DNA from 3 places in the Clostridium sp. HMP27 genome. Region 3 is predicted to be linked to each of the others. Evidence: riboswitches for the same ligand, from Rfam matches in the RefSeq annotation. Region 3 holds a riboswitch; each other region holds the start of a gene.
What was found. A riboswitch is a leader RNA that binds a small molecule or an ion and turns the genes downstream of it on or off. The one in region 3 is predicted to bind S-adenosylmethionine.

Region 1 (5,991 bases), on a different contig from region 3:
AAATCCCTTCTTATATAGCTGAAAAGTTACAGTTTTATTAGCTCTTATAGAATTTCCAAGCACCCTACCACTATTACATTCTAATCCTGAAGGTATATCTATAGATAAAATATAGGAATTGCTTTCATTTATTACAGATATAGCTGCACTATATATGCCTTCAACATTTTTATTTAAACCCGTTCCAAATATGGCATCTACAATAATATCGGCTTGTTCTAAGTACTCTCTCATCTCATTTATATCTTCCATATTATTTATAGATATTATTTTAACTCCCATGTTTAAAAGTATATTATAATTAATTTGAGAGTCTCCTGAAATTCCCCGCTCTCCTCCTAACAAAAATACACCTACATCTTTTCCTATTACATGAAGATGTCTGGCTACTGCTAGCCCATCTCCACCATTGTTTCCCTTGCCACATATAATCGAGCAATTCTGCACATTCTCAATATCAATATTTTTTACAACTTTAAGTGCAGCATTTTCCATAAGCACTATGCTAGGTATTTTTAAAACTTCTATGGAGTATTTATCAATTTTCCTCATAACTTCTGCAGTACCTATTCTCATATATTAATACACCTCCAAAACTGCATAGGCTATAGCATTTTCTCTACTATGAGATATTGATACATGGAGCTTATATGGCTCTTTTACAAGTTCTTTTGCACCTCCATGTAAAAATGCTACAGGTGCTCCAAGTTCATCACGAAGAATCTCTATATCCTTTAAGGAAAATTTTCTAAATCCAGTTCCTAACGCTTTTGCTATGGCTTCCTTTGCAGCAAAATTACCTGCAACCACCTCTGACAGTAAATTCCTTGATCTAAAGTAATCAATTTCTCTTTGTGTAAATATCTTATATATAAAATTATTATTTTTCATTACGGCATTCTTTATTCTATATATTTCAATTATGTCTATGCCCGTTCCCCCTATCATATTTGTCACCGCCTTTTTATATAAAAATAAAATAGAGATATATATCTCTATTTTATCATTAATTCTATATTAATTAATCCCCATAATAAATCCTATAATAAAATAATCAAATTTAAATTTTATATTTATGTTATCTGTCCACAACCATTTTTTTATTTCTGCTTCCTGGCTGTTGGCCTCTAGTTTTTTATTATTAGTTAGTTGCTATTTCTCTTAATACGTTATCAAAATCACTAATATACTCGTCTACATAATCCCCTGCTATATCTATAAGATGTATCGGTGACACAGTGTTGTCGTGCAGCACTTTCAAAAGGCTATGTACTTTATGTCTTTGAGGACTTATATTCTTTATATAATCTCTTTCTATATTTACTATATTTCCCTCTACCTTATCCTGTCTTTCTATTTCTATTCCATAGGATTGTACTTCTATTAGTTCATCTCCATAATTAAGATTAAATTTATCCTTTATCAATCTATAAAAATAAGTCTTTTCCATATCTTCTCCTTGATGAATTTTTGATAAATTTTCAACTATTATCATAATTCATTTCCCTCCACTCGCTAAGTTATATTAATATAATAACATTTAAGATGAAAGAAACCTGTCATTTTATGAACCATGGTTTGGACAAGTTATTTTCCTAATATGACAAAGAAGGTAAAAAACACTTCCTAATAGTGAATACTTATCCATGCAATGGGAATAACTGTATTTTTCTGGATTTTTTCATGTCGAATTATAGTGTAAATTAAGTTAATTTCTACTTTAAATTTTTTATGTAATATTTTACATTTGAGTATTATAATAGATTTAAAACTTACATTAAACCCCTGTTTGTTATTAATTATGTAATTATTACATTGATTTACTCTAATAAAATAATAGCAGCAGCTATAAAGAATAGTACAACTCTTACACTTGTTAGCAATATATTACTTTTAATAAGTTTAAGTATAACATATATCAGACGCCTATTTTTTTACATTAGATAAAATTATAATAGCACTTATAACAGACACTATTCCTAACCATTCTACAACGCCAAGTGGAACTCTTAGCCACAGTACGGATAAAACCGCAGCGGATAAAGGTTCCATAGAGGATAATACGCTTGCTTCTGTTGGCTGTATATATTTTAAACTTTCCAAGTAGCAATAAAAAGCAACAAGGGTGCCAAATAATACTACAAACATAACAGCAACCATAGAATTAATGGACCATTGTCCCACAAAGTTCCAGGGCTGATGGATAAAACTAAAAGCTACTCCACCAATAAGCATACTCCATCCAACTATAAGTGTAGATCTCCATTTACCAAGTAATTCATGGGGATATAACGTGTAAAAAGCTGATGTAAAAGCTGAACCAATTCCCCACAATAATGCTAATTTAGAAATAGATATGGTGTAGATATTTCCTTTTGTAATTATAAGGAATGTTCCTAACATGGCAAAGATAATAGCTAAGCTTTGCCTTATACTTGGAACTTTTTTAGTCCTAATAGCTAAATAGCAAGTAATTATCACCGGTGATAGGTATTGTAGTATAGTTGCTGTTGCTGCATTGCCATGTTTAATGGCAGCAAAGTATGTATATTGTACACCTAACATTCCAATAACACTAAAAATTATAAGACTGTAACAGTTATGTTTAGATTTCCAAATCTTCCATATGTCTTGTTTTTCTCTTATGATTGCGTATGTTAACAAAATTATTCCTGATACTAATAAACGAATTACAACAAGCCACTCAGGGCTAAACCCCTTTTGTTGAAACAAATATTGAGCAGCAGTACCTGATATTCCCCACAGCATAGCTCCTATGATAACAAGCAGTAATCCTTTTGTTCTTGATTGAAGTTTTATCATTTTCCATCCACCCCACTATGTTATTTTCCCATATTCTATATTATATTAGAAATTAAAAGAGTGCAAAATTCAATATAATTTTGCACTCAAAGTAATAACTTAGTTCTAATTATCAATTAAATTACTTTTTTTAGAGCCCCTGCCTCCATATTCTTTATCTTAGGGAATCCTAATGCTATTGCAATAACTGCAGATATCCCAATTAAATATGGATAGTACAAATACTTCATTATTAAAAATGGTGAAATGCCTGCAATACCTGATGCAACTAATAACTGTGCTCCATATGGTATAACTCCTTGAGCAAAGCATGAAAAAGTATCTAGTAGACTAGCTGTTTTTTGTGGCTCTATATTATATTTTGAAGATATACTTTTTGCTAAAGGTCCTGTAGTTACTATAGCTATAGTATTGTTAGCAGTACATGCATCTACTAAAGTAACTAAAAGTCCTATAGCAAGCTCGGCACCCTTTCTCGATTTTACCTTGCTTGTTATAAAATGAAGTAAGAAATCTATACCTCCATTGTGTTTAATAAGTTCTACAGTTCCTCCAATTACAAGTGATACTATCACTAGTTCTGACATACCTGCTATTCCCTTTGCTATAGACTGAAGAAAAGCTATAACTCCCATAGATCCAGTAGCAATTCCTACTATACCTGAAAGCGCCACTCCACCCACTAAAACTAAAATTACATTTACACCTAAAAGTGCTGCTATAAGTACAGATAAATAAGGAAGTACCTTTACAATACTATACTGATAGTTTCCAGATAAAGTAGCATTATTACCTGATGTAATTACTGCAAATATCACTGCTGTAATAATTGCCGCTGGGAGTACTATAAAGAAGTTAGTTTTAAACTTGTCCCTCATTTCGCACCCTTGAGTTCTAGTAGCTGCAATTGTTGTATCAGAAATCATTGATAAATTATCGCCAAACATTGCTCCACCAATTACTGATCCTAGCACTAAAGCCACTGATATTCCAGTCTTATCAGCTACTCCTACAGCCATCGGAGATAGTGCAACTATTGTTCCTACAGAAGTTCCTATAGAAGTGGATATAAAGCATCCAATTATAAATATCCCTGAAATTAAAATATTACTTGGAAGCACTTTAAGTCCTAAGTTAACAGTAGATTCTACTGCTCCCATATCTTTTGCAACTTGTGCAAAGGCTCCTGCTAAGATAAATATTAAGCACATAAGTACAATATTTAAATCCCCTGCTCCCTTGCAAAATATTTCAACTTTGTCATTTATACTTTCTTTTTTATTCATAAGTAACGCTACCACTGCAGCAATCAAAAACGGAACAGTAACAGGCATAGCATAAAAATCATTAGTAACTAATGCTATTGATAAATATATCGCTACAAAAACTATTAGTGGTAGTAATGCTGTCGCCTTACCTTTTCTTTCAACTGAATTATTCATTTAATATCCTCCCATAATGACTATTTAAAATTAATTTACAAAATAAAAAAACCCCTTGCCGACAGACACAAGAAGTTACACTTCTCCCCTTATCTGTCAGGTATTCACCTGCTGGATTTAGCACCTTCAAAACAAACGTATTAAAACAAATGTATCTGGGTTGCCGGGCTTCATGGGGCCAGTCCCTCCGCCACTCTTGATAAGAAGTTCCTATTAAATTTTAAGGATAGTTTATCATCAAACTAATCTATTGTCAATCCTTTAAAAATTACCACATTTTAAGATAATGTTGATATATAGTATGGAATTTTTATTTAGGAAAGCTTCACTTCGTAAAAAAGCTCTAATATTTCTGATGTTAAACCACCTAAGCCTTCTAAACTCACTATCGTTCAGACAGTAGAAGACTCTTAACGGTGTTTTGACATCAGAAATAAAGAGCTTTTAATGCTTGTTCAATGCTTTCTACAATGCAAATCCCATACTATAATATTTAACATTAAAAATGTAAGTAGCCCTGCTAAAGGAAGAAATTTCACCTTAGTGAAATTTCAATAATGACTAGTAACTATTCAGTATTAACCATCAATTAAACTTTTATCACAAAATTCTTTCAAGTTTACTTTCTTAATCATTATCTGATAATTATTAGTGTATAATAATCTTAGGGTTAAAATTAAACTATGGGGAGCTGAGCATATGAACAATAAAGCTAATGGTACAACTTTTATTATTATTGGAAATGGCGCTGCTGGATTTTATGCTGCAGATGCTATAAGGCAGAAAAATTCAAAAGCCTACATAACAATGATTTCAGAGGAAAGTTATTATAGCTATTATAGACCTTCTCTTTCTGAATATCTTGCTAATGAGATTCCTGATAAAAAATTATATTTAAAAAATAAAAATTGGTTTGAAGAGAATAGTATAAACTTAAAACTAAATACTAAAGTAGAGAGTATTCTGACCAAAGAAAATAAGATAGTTTTATCTGATGGCTCTTGTTTAAATTACGATAAACTTATACTTGCAAATGGTGCACGTAACTTCATCCCACCAACTGCTGGTACTGACAAAAATGGAGTATTTTCCTTAAGAACAATAAATGATGCAGATAAAATAATAAGTTATGCAAAAGATTGTAAAAAAGCTGTAGTTATGGGTGGCGGTCTATTGGGGCTTGAGGCTGCATGGGAATTACAAAATTTAGGACTTGATGTAACTGTAGTGGAATTTTTCCAAAGACTTTTACCTAGACAATTAGATGAAGAAGGTGCTGAAATTTTTAAGAATCAAATTAGTAATTGCGGCATTAATGTAATTCTTGGTGACTCCCTAGTTGAAATACTCGGAAATGATAATGTAACTAATATAAAACTAAAAAGTGGCACTATCCTTGATACAGACATGGTATTATTTTCTGTTGGAATAAGAGCAAACAAAGAATTGGCTGAAAAGTGTGGAATAAAGACCGATAAATCTGTAGTAGTAAATGAAAAAATGGAAACTAACATACCTGATATATATGCTTGCGGAGATGTAGCAGAATTAAACGGTAGAAACTATGGCATTTGGCCTGCTGCTGTTCAAATGGGCAAAGTTGCCGGTATAAATGCCTCTGGAGATGAGTTAATATTTAAAGATTTTGTTTCATCTACAATTTTCTCCTCAATGGATACAAATCTTTTTTCCTCCGGATATTTTGATGATGAATGTGATGTTTTAT
Region 2 (5,991 bases), on a different contig from region 3:
AAAAACTCAGCCTATAGCTGAAAAATTTACAACTAATTATGAGAGCGCAATAGTTTTTGGAAAGGCTGAAGAAGTGTATAGTGAGGAAAAATATAATGCACTTATAGGAATATTGGACAAGTATTCGAAAGACTATATGGAGCCAGGAATAGAACATATTAAAGAAGCAAATAACAGGGTAAAAGTTATAAAAATATCTATTGAAAATGTTACAGGTAAGGCAAGAAGATAATATAAAAATATTACGACATTTTAAGATAATGTTGAACCTACCGTATAGAATTTGCATCTAGGAAAGCGTTCATTTCGCTAAGACCGACTAATATTTATAAATAAAGTCGCTCTAAAGCTCATTCAATGCTTTCTTAAATGCAGAACCCATACGGAAGATTTAACGTCGTAATATCCTTTAAAGTTCACTAAAATTTATTTTTTTGTCTTACTATTTATATCCAAGCTTTTAAGTGCCTTTAAGTAATGATTTGCTTCTCTTAAAACGTGATCAGAAAGTAGGGGCAATATTATAGATTTTACTTTGCAAGAAAGTATGCCTTCTGTTCCTTGAATTTTGAAATCTCTAAGTTTTGTAGTAGCTTTTAAGCTATCTCTAGTTACTTCTTTAATTTTTGACATATCATCAAAAAGTTTTAATGCTCTCTTATTTAACTCATCAAATTCATCGCCAAACTTATCAGCCATTTCAATTAATACTTCTTCTGTTGGATCTAACATTCCCCTTATAAATTTTGAGTGTTCTGCCATAATTTCATTCCAGAAGCTTTCCTGTTTAACGATTTCTTTATTTATGTCCATATCAACTCTTTTTTGTAGCTTTGTAAGCATACTAAAATAAAACAATGCTTCTTCTAGCACATGTTCTGTAAGTGCAGGGTAAAGTCCTATAAACATCTTGCATTTAAAAACATTTTCTTTTAGCGTTGATTTTATTTTAATAACGGTATTCATGACATCCATGATTTTTTGATTTAATGAAAATACTTTTTCGGTAAGTCCTTTAGTAGTCTCCATAGCATTGAATTTAGGGAGTGCAAGTTCTGCCTTTGTAAATTTTGTGTCAATTGGTAAGCCGGTATAAAATTCTGTAGTGTCTTCAGCTTTCAATGTATATTTTGTAACTATATCACCAGTTTCGTCCACAGCTGGAGATATAACTCCTCTTGATAACATTATTGTATGTCCAAGCAACTTTTCAAGATTGGATTTTAAAGTATTAATATTACCCATTAAGTAAGCGTCTTTAGGCATAAGGAAAGCACTTACAAAGATTAGATGTTCCTTCATTATTCGTAAGAAGAATAAGTTTAGTTCTAATGAATTTTTTACAAATTGCTCGTTAGAAAGCATGATTTTCTCCTTTATTTTATAACTTACATAATTAGTATATTTGAATAGGTTACTAAAGGTTCATCATATTATAGAAATAGTATGATATTTTAAGATAATGTTGAACCTACCGTATAGAATTTGCATCTAGGAAAGCGTTCATTTCGCTAACAGTGGCTAATATTTACAAATTCAAAATGCCTAAGCATCCTAAACTCGCTGTGGCTCAGACAGTAGGAGGCTCTATACGGTATTTTAAATTTATAAATAAAGTCACTCTGGAGCTTATTCAATGCTTTCTACTATGAATTCTGTATTGTAGAAAGCATTGAACAAGCAATTAGAAGCTTTTATCTGTCAACTTAAATCAGCGTAAAGAACTTTCTGCTGTTTGAGCGTAAGCGAGTTTAGAAAGTTTAGGAGATTTAAATTGACAGATATTGGAGCTCATTTGCGTAGTGAACGCGTTGCATAATTTATAGAAATCTATGATTTTATTATAAATTAGCATATCTCAGTAAGCTGAGATGTTTCATTAACAATGCAGAACCCATACGGAAGATTTAACATTAAAAACGTCGCAATATCCTGTTAGTTATACTGACTATCTTGAAACCCAGACTTCGCATCCTTCAAAGGGATTAGCAGTTCCAATATAGAGTTTACCATTCTTTGAAGGAAGTAGATTTCTCAAACCATAATTACGAGGATTTCCAAGGCCGTTTAAACTTATATATCTCCAGTCAGAGCCATCATTGGAAACCCATAAGTCCCCACCAAAGGTACCTTTTATAGTAGCTAAAGATTGTATAAGGGATTCTATTAGTGGTGCATAATTGTAGTCGAAGTCTAAGGAATCAATATTTAAGGCTGCCTGATTTTCTGTATTTGAGGCAGATAATCTTGATATAATGCTAGGAAATCTTGCTATTAAAGTTTTCAATAAAGTGGCAAATAATATTGAATCATCCCAGGTGCCTAAATACAGCCTATTGTTATGAACATCAAGCTGCCAGCAGTAAGCATTAGAAATATCCCAAAGACCAGCTGGAATATTGGGTCTTCTAATTCCTCTAGTAGTTGGATTTGTAGGAGAAATAGCTTCATTTCCTATAACTACCTTCCAAGCGTCATTAGATGAAACGCGTATAAGATCAAAGCCTTTTGGGGGAACAAACCTTTGGCTAGGGTCTATACTGAAAACTCCAAACCATATTCCTGTTCCAACGTATAAATCTCCTTTGAAAGCTTTCATGCTTAAAGGTAATTGATTTAAGGCTTCACCAGCACCTTTATCTACAACAAGTTTCCAATCATCCTCTATAGGGGATACTCTATTAGTTCTCCAAACTTCAAATCCTCCAGGAGGAGCCGTACCAATATAAAGATGATTATTAAAGCTTTCCATTGAAGCAATTTCTCCACGAGGATTATTTGCTCCTGTTCCTATTTGAACTCGTGTCCACCCATTTTCAGGTTCGTTTGTTTCATATAAAATAGTCTCTAAACTTCCGCCAAGTCCTTTCATTACGCCTAAATACATTCTTCCGTTATGCTCTACCATGGCTCTTGCTGTGTCGCCTTCTGTAAGACCATCACTTACGTCCTCCCAGTTTTCACCATCTTCGGACATTAACATTTTGACTGCAGACGAGAATGAATTAGCAGCAGCTAATAATACTTTTTTTCCTGATGCTGTAGTGAAGTTAATCATATATCTAAAATCGCCTATGCCATCTTGAGGATTAGACTTATAAACTTGTGTCCAATTTTCAGATCCATCTTTGTTATAGCGCCAAATTTCAGCTCCTGGGTTTATGGAAGGCCTTGGGATAAATACTTCGGGTATATATTGTTCAGGTAGATTAAAGACGAATCTTAAAACTGTATAAACTATATTTTTTCCTACCCCAACATATATATAATCGCCTAATTCCCCCATAGCCCAGGCATAATTATTCTGATGTCCTAAATTACGGTCTTCATAAAAACCATTAAAAGGTGTTATTTTTTCAAATCTATTCATAAACATCACTCCTTATATGAGTTATGCATGATTTACATGATTTGTAGAAATCTTTGATTTCGTTGCAAATCAGCACATCCCAATTCATTGAGATGTTTCCATATAAAATTAAGATAACATCCCAAGCTTGTACTATAATATATGATGGAGAATTGATAATGTCACATTTTACAGAATCATTAGAAAAAAAAGTTATTGACAACCTTTGACTATGGTAATATAATAAAAAACAATAAAAGCGAATAGGACTTATCAAGAGTGGTGGAGGGACTGGCCCGATGAAACCCGGCAACCAATATATATTATTGTGATATATATAAGGTGCTAAATCCTGCAGCGTAAGCTGAGAGATGAGGGTAGACGGGATCTTTTCAGACCTAAGGTTATCCTTAGGTCTTTATTTTTTTATTAGATAGTAGGGGGTGCAGCAATGATTGAAATAAATAATGTTAATAAGTTTTTTGGAGAAGATCAGGTTTTGCAAAATGTAAGTATTACTATAGAAAAGGGAGAAATATATGGAATTGTAGGACACAGTGGGGCAGGGAAATCAACACTTTTAAGATGTATAAATGGACTTGAAGGTTATGATTCAGGAAACGTAATAGTAAATAACAAAGAAGTAAAAGAGCTTAAAGAAAGAGAACTTAGAGAGTTTAGAAAAAACATAGGTATGATATTTCAAAATTTCAGTTTGTTAAATAGAAAAAATGTGTGGCAAAATATAGCTCTTCCTATGGAAACCTGGAAATATAGTAAGGAAGATATAAATAAAAGAGTAAGAGAACTTTTATCTCTTGTAGGATTAGAGGATAAGGCTCAAAGTATGCCAAAGGAGCTAAGTGGAGGACAGAAGCAAAGGGTGGCAATTGCAAGAGCATTAACTCTTAATCCGGAAGTTTTATTATGTGATGAAGCTACTTCAGCATTAGACCCTAAGACAACAAAGTCCATTTTAGAATTATTAAGAGAGATAAATAATAAATTAGGCATAACAATTGTAATAGTAACTCATCAAATGGAGGTTATAAAAGAAGCTTGCTCAAAAGTTGCATTAATGGAAGGTGGAAAATTAATTCAATCTGGAAAGGTAGAAGAAGTATTCCTAAATCCAAGTAAAGATTTAGAAAATCTTTTGGGAGAAGAAGAGATATTGCCAGAAGAGGGGATAAATATAAAGTTATTCTTCCCAAAGGAGATAAGTAAGAGTTCTGTAATAACAGCTATGGCTAGAGAACTTAACATAGACGTGTCCATTGTTTGGGGAAAACTTGAGAAGTTTAATGGAATAGTACTTGGAAGCCTTGTAATTAATACTACAGAAGATAAGAAGAATCAAGTTACTTCTTATCTAGATAAAAAAAATGTACATTGGGAGGTGCTATAAAGTATGGTAACTCAAATATTACTTCCAGCTTTAGGTGAAACTTTAATCATGGTTTTAATTTCTACAGCTTTAGCAGTATTAATAGGATTTATACCAGCAATTATAATGATAATAACAGCTAAAGATGGATTAAAGCCAAATGAAGCAGTTTATAAAATTTTAGATACAATAATAAACATTTTAAGATCATTTCCTTTTATAGTTTTGATGGTAATACTTATACCAGTGACAAGGTTTATAGTAGGAAAGTCCATTGGAACCCCTGCTGCAATTGTACCACTGACTATAGGTTCAGCACCTTTTGTAACAAGAATTATAGAAGCAGCTTTAAAAGAGGTGGATAAAGGAGTGGTTGAAGCTGCAAAATCCTTTGGGGCCAGTATTTCACAAATTATATTCAAAGTAATGCTGCCAGAAGCACTTCCTTCTATTGTATCGGGGATAACTCTTACAGTAATTAGTGTAGTAGGATTTTCGGCAATGGCAGGAGCTATTGGTGCAGGTGGGCTTGGATATGTGGCAATAAGATATGGATACCATATGTTTAGAAATGATGTTTTGATAGCTACAGTAATAGTTTTAGTAGTTTTAGTTCAAGTGCTTCAAAGCATAGGAACTTTAATATATAAAAAAGTAAACAAATAAAAATATTTTAATAAATAGGGGGCATTTTATAATGAAAAAGAGAATATTATCAGCAATACTTGCAAGTACAGTAGTTTTAGGGGCAATTGGCCTAACAGGATGTGGCAATAAGGAAGCAGCTCAGCCTGCAGAGAAAAAGAAGATAGTTGTTGGGGCAACTCCAGAACCACATGCACAAATATTAGAAAAGGTAAAACCTATACTAGAGAAAAAAGGTTATACTTTAGAAATCAAGGTGTTTGATGATTATGTTATTCCAAATACAGCAGTTGAACAAGGAGAATTAGATGCAAACTTCTTTCAACATATTCCTTACTTAGAGCAATTTAATAAAGAAAAAGGTACTCATTTAGCTTCTGTTGCGAAAGTTCACTTAGAACCAATGGGAGTATACTCTGATAAAATTAAAAATTTAAAAGATTTAAAAGATGGAGCAACAATAGCAGTACCAAATGATTCAACAAATGGATCAAGGGCTTTAAGATTACTTGAAAAAGAAGGAATTGCTAAGTTTAAAGAAGGAGAATTAATCACTAAATTAGATATTACTGAAAATCCTAAAAATATAAAAATAGAAGAGTTAGAAGCA
Region 3 (5,991 bases):
TGTTCTATCGCTAATACCTATAGCTAGTATTTTGTCAGAAAGAACTAAAATATCTCCACCCTCGATAGGATGTGTCTTATCACGGTTGTACCAACGGCTTACATCTTTAAATCTAGGGTGATAATTAAAGATATATTTAGCAAATAAAGTTTCTCTATTCCTTGTGGTATTTGCCATCACATTTAAAGAAATCCCTCTTCCAATTGAGGCAAATGGATCCCTTTGAAAATAAAGATTTGGAATAGGATCCAAATAAAATGGGTAAGGATTTTTAACCATATCGCCTAGTGATTTAGGCTTAATATGCCTAAGTTCCTCTTTACGTACTCCAGATATACATTTTCTTATAAGTTCATGAGGGGAATATGGGTTAAATAATTCCATAATGGCTTCTTGCAAGCCCCATGTAACTACACCGCCTTCCTCCATAAACTCTGTCAAAAACTCTTGCCTGATTTGTGGATATTGTAAGATTTCTGCCATCAAATCTGTTAAGTATAGGACCTCCACACCTTCTTTTTTTAAAATATTGGCAAATTCAGTGTGCTCTTTGCGAGCTTGTTTTAAATAAGCAATTTCATCAAATAAAAGTCTTCTTAAATAATCTGGCACTATATTTTCAATTTCTTCCCCAGGGCAGTGAAGTAGTACACATTTTAGTTTTCCTATTTCGTTGTAAACAGAAATACTTGGGTTAGAATACATAGGCTTCATCCTTTCTATTATCTATTCTAACCATTAGTTTATCAATTCAATAAAATATTATGCTAATTTATATTTACATAGAAATGGATTAAAGATTAATTGGATTTAATTCTATTAAATTCAGATGTTATTTTTTGTAATTTATCTTTATTTGTAATCAAAGTGAGTCCAGTAATTGCTAGAGCTTTTGCACCGATAATTAATGCCTCATCGGCTTCCTTAGAAACAGATGCTTCACAAAATTCAGGGGTATGTCCTACTAAGGTATTACCACCAATTTTTATATGAGGATGTATAGTAGGAACAACCTGACTTATATTTCCTGCATCTGTTGACCCTAATCCCTCTTTTGCCTTGGTGCTTATTTCTAAACCAAGCAAGTTAGAACTTTCAATAAATAGTTCATCAAAACTTTTATTGATAAGAAAGTTGTCAACTTTATTTTGAAAGGCTATTATATTTAGTTTCGCACCAGTGGCAAGAGCAGCACCTTGCGCAATGTTTTTAATTTTAGAGGTAACTTCATCACAAATTTTTCTAGTAGCTGCACGAATAAAAAATCTTGCTTTTGCATAATCAGGCACTATATTTGGGGCATCACCACCATGAGTAATAATTCCATGTATGCGTACATCCGTAGGCACATGTTGCCTTAAGGCATTTATACCGTTAAAAAGCTGAATAACCGAATCTAGGGCATTAATACCCTTTTCAGGTGAACCTGAGGCATGGGCTGATTTGCCTATGTATTCGAAATCAAGTGGGTCCACAGCTAGAGAATTTCCAGTTACCCCTGTTGTATTTGCTGGATGAATTATCATACAAGCATCTATACCCTGAAGCAAATTATGATTAACAAAACTTGCTTTGGCACTTCCATTTGGTCCACCTTCTTCTGCAGGAGTACCTAGGACTACGACTTCTCCACCTATTTCATCTAAAAGGCATGAAAGGGAAATAGCGGCTGCCGTACTAATTGTTCCAATCATATTATGCCCACAGGCGTGTCCTAGTCCTGGCAAGGCATCATATTCTGCTAAAAATCCTATAGTAGGACCTCCAAGCTTTGTTGATTTTTTTCTTGCTATAAAGGAAGTATCATGACCTGCTACAGCTCTTTCTACAGAAAAACCTGAATCAGCCAAGGTATCTGCAAGAAGTCTAGATGCAAAAAACTCTTGATTACCTATCTCCGGATTATCATGAATTTGATGACTTATTTTTATATATTTATCTCTTTCATTGTCCAATTTATCAATAATGCTTTTTTGATAGTTATTTAATATTTTACTCATTGTAATAGTTCCCCCTTTTTATAAGCATATAAAGATACTAGTCTTTATAAACTTGCGATAATAAAATTAGATAAAATAAAAATCTTCTTCCTAGATGGAAGAAGATTTTAAAACATAAACTCTTATAAGAGCAATATTTAAATTTAACACCTTCCCTCATCTACCAGAACAAACTTCTGTTGGATTTAGCACCATACAGGCTAATGATACCTGCTGGTTGCTGAGACGTCATAGGGCCAATCCCTCGGTCTCTCTTGATAAGGATACTTATTAACTTTTAACTTTATCATGACAAAGATTAATTGAGTAAGATTATATATGCATAAGTAAGAATTGTCAACAAATTTATAATGTTTGTTGGATTGACGGTAATGTATGATTATTACATGATTAAATAAAAAATTTTGTGAATTATGTTTAATTTAATAATTTATTTTTCAATACTTTCCCCAAATATATTAAAGTATATTTATTATATGAATAGCAAAAAAAGTTTATTTTTCTATAAAAAATTTTATTGACATTTAAAAAAGATGAGAATATAATAAGTCTCAAGCAGAAAATGCTAACTTAAAAATCGAATATAGATCCTTATCTAGAGAAGCAGAGGGACTGGCCCGATGAAGCTTCAGCAACCAGCAATGCTTATTTGCAAAGCAAGGTGCTAAATCCTGCAGACATTAGTCTGAAAGATGAGGGAAGGTAATAGTTTAAAAGCGGTCCTTCCATGGGGCTTTTTTTATTGAAGTTATCCTCTTTCTCATCTGGGAAAGAGGATTTTTTATTTTATTTGGGGAGGGAAATGAATGATTTATTTAAAGGATGTTAAAAAAGTCTATGAAACTAAAGAGCATAAGATAGAGGCTGTGAAGGGAGTGAACTTACATGTAGAAGCTGGCAAGATAATGGGAATTATCGGATATAGTGGAGCAGGGAAAAGTACTTTAATTAGATGTATTAATTTACTTGAATCTCCTACTTGCGGCGAGGTAATTGTAAATGGGAAAAACCTCACAAAGTTATCACCGAAGGAGCTTAGAAAAACTAGGGAAAAGATAGGTATGATTTTTCAGCACTTTAATCTTATGAGGAGTAGAAATGTATTTGAAAATGTAGCCTATCCTCTTAAAGGAAAAGGTCTTACTAAAGAACAAATAAAGCAAAAGGTAGAAAGCCTTTTGGAATTAGTGGGATTAAGCGATAAAATAAAGGTTTATCCTGGAGAGCTAAGTGGAGGACAAAAGCAAAGAGTTGCCATTGCTAGAGCACTAGCAAATGACCCACAGGTGCTTTTATGTGATGAAGCTACTTCAGCATTAGATCCTCAGACAACTGGATCCATTCTAAAGCTTTTAAAACAAATAAATGAAGAATTACGACTTACAATAGTTATCATTACTCATCAAATGGAAGTTGTTAAAGAAATATGCCATAAGGTAGCAGTAATGGAGGGGGGAGAAGTTATTGAAGAAGGAGATGTTCTTCAGATATTTATAAATCCTAAGGCACAAATGACTAAGGATTTTGTATCTACAGTATTTCATTATGATAAGATTTATGAGGTTTTAGATAAGGAGTCCTTTATAGGAGAGCTTACTGAAGAGGAAGTGATTGCAAAGATATCATTTGTAGGTCAGAAATCAGGCCAGGCCTTTATTTCAAAGGTTTCTAGAAAGTTTAAGGTTGATGCAAGCATTTTATTTGGTAATATTGAAATAATTCAAGAAGTACCTATAGGAAATTTAATTGTCAAATTTAATGGTTCTAAAGAAGGAATAATTCAATCAATGAGTTATTTAAAACAAAATGATATTTATGTGGAGGTGATTAAAAATGCTGGAACTTCTGAATACCTTTATGCCGAATGTAGTAGAACTCTTTCCTGATATGATGAAGGCATTAGGCGAAACCATACTTATGGTAGTTATAGCAGGAAGTATTTCAACCGCTATAGGAATAATAATAGGAATAATTATTGTGGTAACAAGGCCGGGAAATATACTTGAGAATAACGGAATTTATAGTACTGTTGGGAAAATAATAAATATATTTCGTTCAATTCCTTTCGTAATACTTTTAGCAGCAGTTGTACCTTTTACAAGACTCATAGTTGGAACAACAATTGGATTAAAGGGCGCCATAGTTCCATTGGTACTTGGGTCTGTTCCATTTGTGGCAAGGCAAATTGAGTCAGCTCTTTTAGATATTGATAAGGGAGTAATAGAGGCAGCACAGGCCATGGGTTCAAGTCCTTTTGAGATAATCTACAGGATTTTATTAAAGGAAGGGCTCCCAGGTATCGTTTATGCTCTAACAATTACAACAGTTAGCTTAATAGGGTTTTCAGCTGTTGCAGGAACTGTAGGAGGGGGCGGACTTGGAGATTTTGCTATAAGATATGGCTATCAGTATTTTAAAACTGACATAATGGTAGCTACTATAATAATTCTTCTAATCCTAGTTAATGGGATACAAAGCTTTGGTGACTTTTTACTAAAGAAATTAAGCCATTAACAAAATAAAATATTTAACATAATTTAAGGGGGCTTTAATAATGAAAATAAAAAGATTAGCAGCGTTAGTATTAGGGGTAGTAATAACTGCTACAGCATTTGTCGGATGTGGACAGTCAAAAGGAACATCTGCTGATGCAAGTAAGAAACAAGTTATAAAACTAGGAGTTACAGGGGATGACCATAAAGTTTGGGATAATGTGAAAGATAGATTAGCAAAGGAGAATATTGAGTTAAAGATTGTAAGCTTTAGCGATTATGTAAGGCCGAACATGGCATTAAATGATGGAGAAATAGATGCAAATGCATTTCAAACTGTGGCATATTTTGAACAATTTAAAAAAGACCGCAACCTAGACCTTGTATCTATCGCAAATACTGTTTTAGCACCTATGGCAATATATTCAAGTAATTTAAAGGATTTAAAAGAGCTAAAAGATGGAGATAAAATTGCTATACCTAATGATGCAACCAATGGCGGAAGGGCACTTTTACTTCTTCAAGAAGCAGGTTTAATTAAATTGAAGGAAGGCTCAGGCATAACACCAACTGTTAAAGATATAGTAGAAAACCCTAAAAATTTTGAAGTAATACCACTTGTAGCAACACAAATTCCAAGATCAATAAAAGACGTAGCAGTTGCGGCTATTAATAACGGTGTTGCGGTGGAAGCAGGGTATTCTCCGCTAGAAGATTCCATATACATTGAGGATACTAAGAAGGATAGTGTTAAAAACTACTTTAATATTATAGCTGCAAGAGCTAAGGATAAAGACAATGCAGCGCTTAAAAGATTAGTAGAAATTTACCAAACTGATGAAACTAAAAAGCTTATAAAAGAAACAACTAAGGGATCATCTATTCCTGCATTTTAAGCTTTAGCTAAAAAAGATTATGGAAATTATTTGTTCAATAATATCCATAATCTTTTTTATACATTAATAATATCTTATGTCACTGATTTGATAGTCTTCCTGCAAGTACATTTATCCCATCAACAGAAGTCATGCCAATTCTATGTAAGGTATATATTCCGTCGCCTCTTCTTGCAATTCTTCCTCCTGTTGTAAATCCCATAATATATCCAGCACTTTTTGCTGCTTTTATTGTATTTTCATTATATTTACCAAAAGGATATGCAATAAAATTTACTTTTTTATTTAAGATTTTTTCTAGTGTATCTTTTGATTGTTTTAAAGCTGTTAATTGTTTTTCATAAGAAAGACTACTTAATTCTTCATGCTTAAAGGTATGACTTTCTATATCTATTCCATTATATTGTAATTCCTTAAGTTGTTTTGAATTCATACTTCTATTGTCCTTATCTATATTATCTACAATAACAAATATTGTAGCTTTAAGTCCAAGTTCTTTAAGTACTGGATATGCATATTTATAATTATCTAAATACCCGTCATCAAAAGTTATAACCACAGATTTCTTAGGGACAGGTTTATTTTGCATAAAAAAGTTATATA

Region 1: it holds a riboswitch for S-adenosylmethionine, as region 3 does, so the genes downstream of both, DP68_RS10990 (Na+/H+ antiporter NhaC family protein) here and DP68_RS04555 (M20 family metallopeptidase) in region 3, are expected to answer to the same signal.
Region 2: it holds a riboswitch for S-adenosylmethionine, as region 3 does, so the genes downstream of both, DP68_RS07320 (methionine ABC transporter ATP-binding protein) here and DP68_RS04555 (M20 family metallopeptidase) in region 3, are expected to answer to the same signal.

What each region holds. Positions count from the first base shown of each region.
Region 1 covers NZ_JMFY01000019.1:18,679-24,669, reverse strand. Annotated here, with positions in the region: gene DP68_RS11010 (bifunctional ADP-dependent NAD(P)H-hydrate dehydratase/NAD(P)H-hydrate epimerase) at 1-576, opposite strand, end outside; gene acpS (holo-ACP synthase) at 580-948, opposite strand; gene DP68_RS11000 (DUF6514 family protein) at 1,142-1,495, opposite strand; gene DP68_RS10995 (EamA family transporter) at 1,927-2,823, opposite strand; gene DP68_RS10990 (Na+/H+ antiporter NhaC family protein) at 2,940-4,265, opposite strand; SAM riboswitch class I at 4,352-4,471, opposite strand; gene DP68_RS10985 (FAD-dependent oxidoreductase) at 4,965-5,991, shown strand, end outside.
Region 2 covers NZ_JMFY01000015.1:13,966-19,956, forward strand. Annotated here, with positions in the region: gene DP68_RS07305 (pyridoxamine 5'-phosphate oxidase family protein) at 1-232, shown strand, start outside; gene DP68_RS07310 (DUF2935 domain-containing protein) at 427-1,365, opposite strand; gene DP68_RS07315 (hypothetical protein) at 1,949-3,370, opposite strand; SAM riboswitch class I at 3,617-3,727, shown strand; gene DP68_RS07320 (methionine ABC transporter ATP-binding protein) at 3,801-4,757, shown strand; gene DP68_RS07325 (methionine ABC transporter permease) at 4,761-5,402, shown strand; gene DP68_RS07330 (MetQ/NlpA family ABC transporter substrate-binding protein) at 5,434-5,991, shown strand, end outside.
Region 3 covers NZ_JMFY01000008.1:31,465-37,455, forward strand. Annotated here, with positions in the region: gene arcA (arginine deiminase) at 1-705, opposite strand, end outside; gene DP68_RS04555 (M20 family metallopeptidase) at 801-2,000, opposite strand; SAM riboswitch class I at 2,154-2,264, opposite strand; SAM riboswitch class I at 2,589-2,699, shown strand; gene DP68_RS04560 (methionine ABC transporter ATP-binding protein) at 2,807-3,886, shown strand; gene DP68_RS04565 (methionine ABC transporter permease) at 3,834-4,514, shown strand; gene DP68_RS04570 (MetQ/NlpA family ABC transporter substrate-binding protein) at 4,555-5,388, shown strand; gene DP68_RS04575 (polysaccharide deacetylase family protein) at 5,468-5,991, opposite strand, start outside.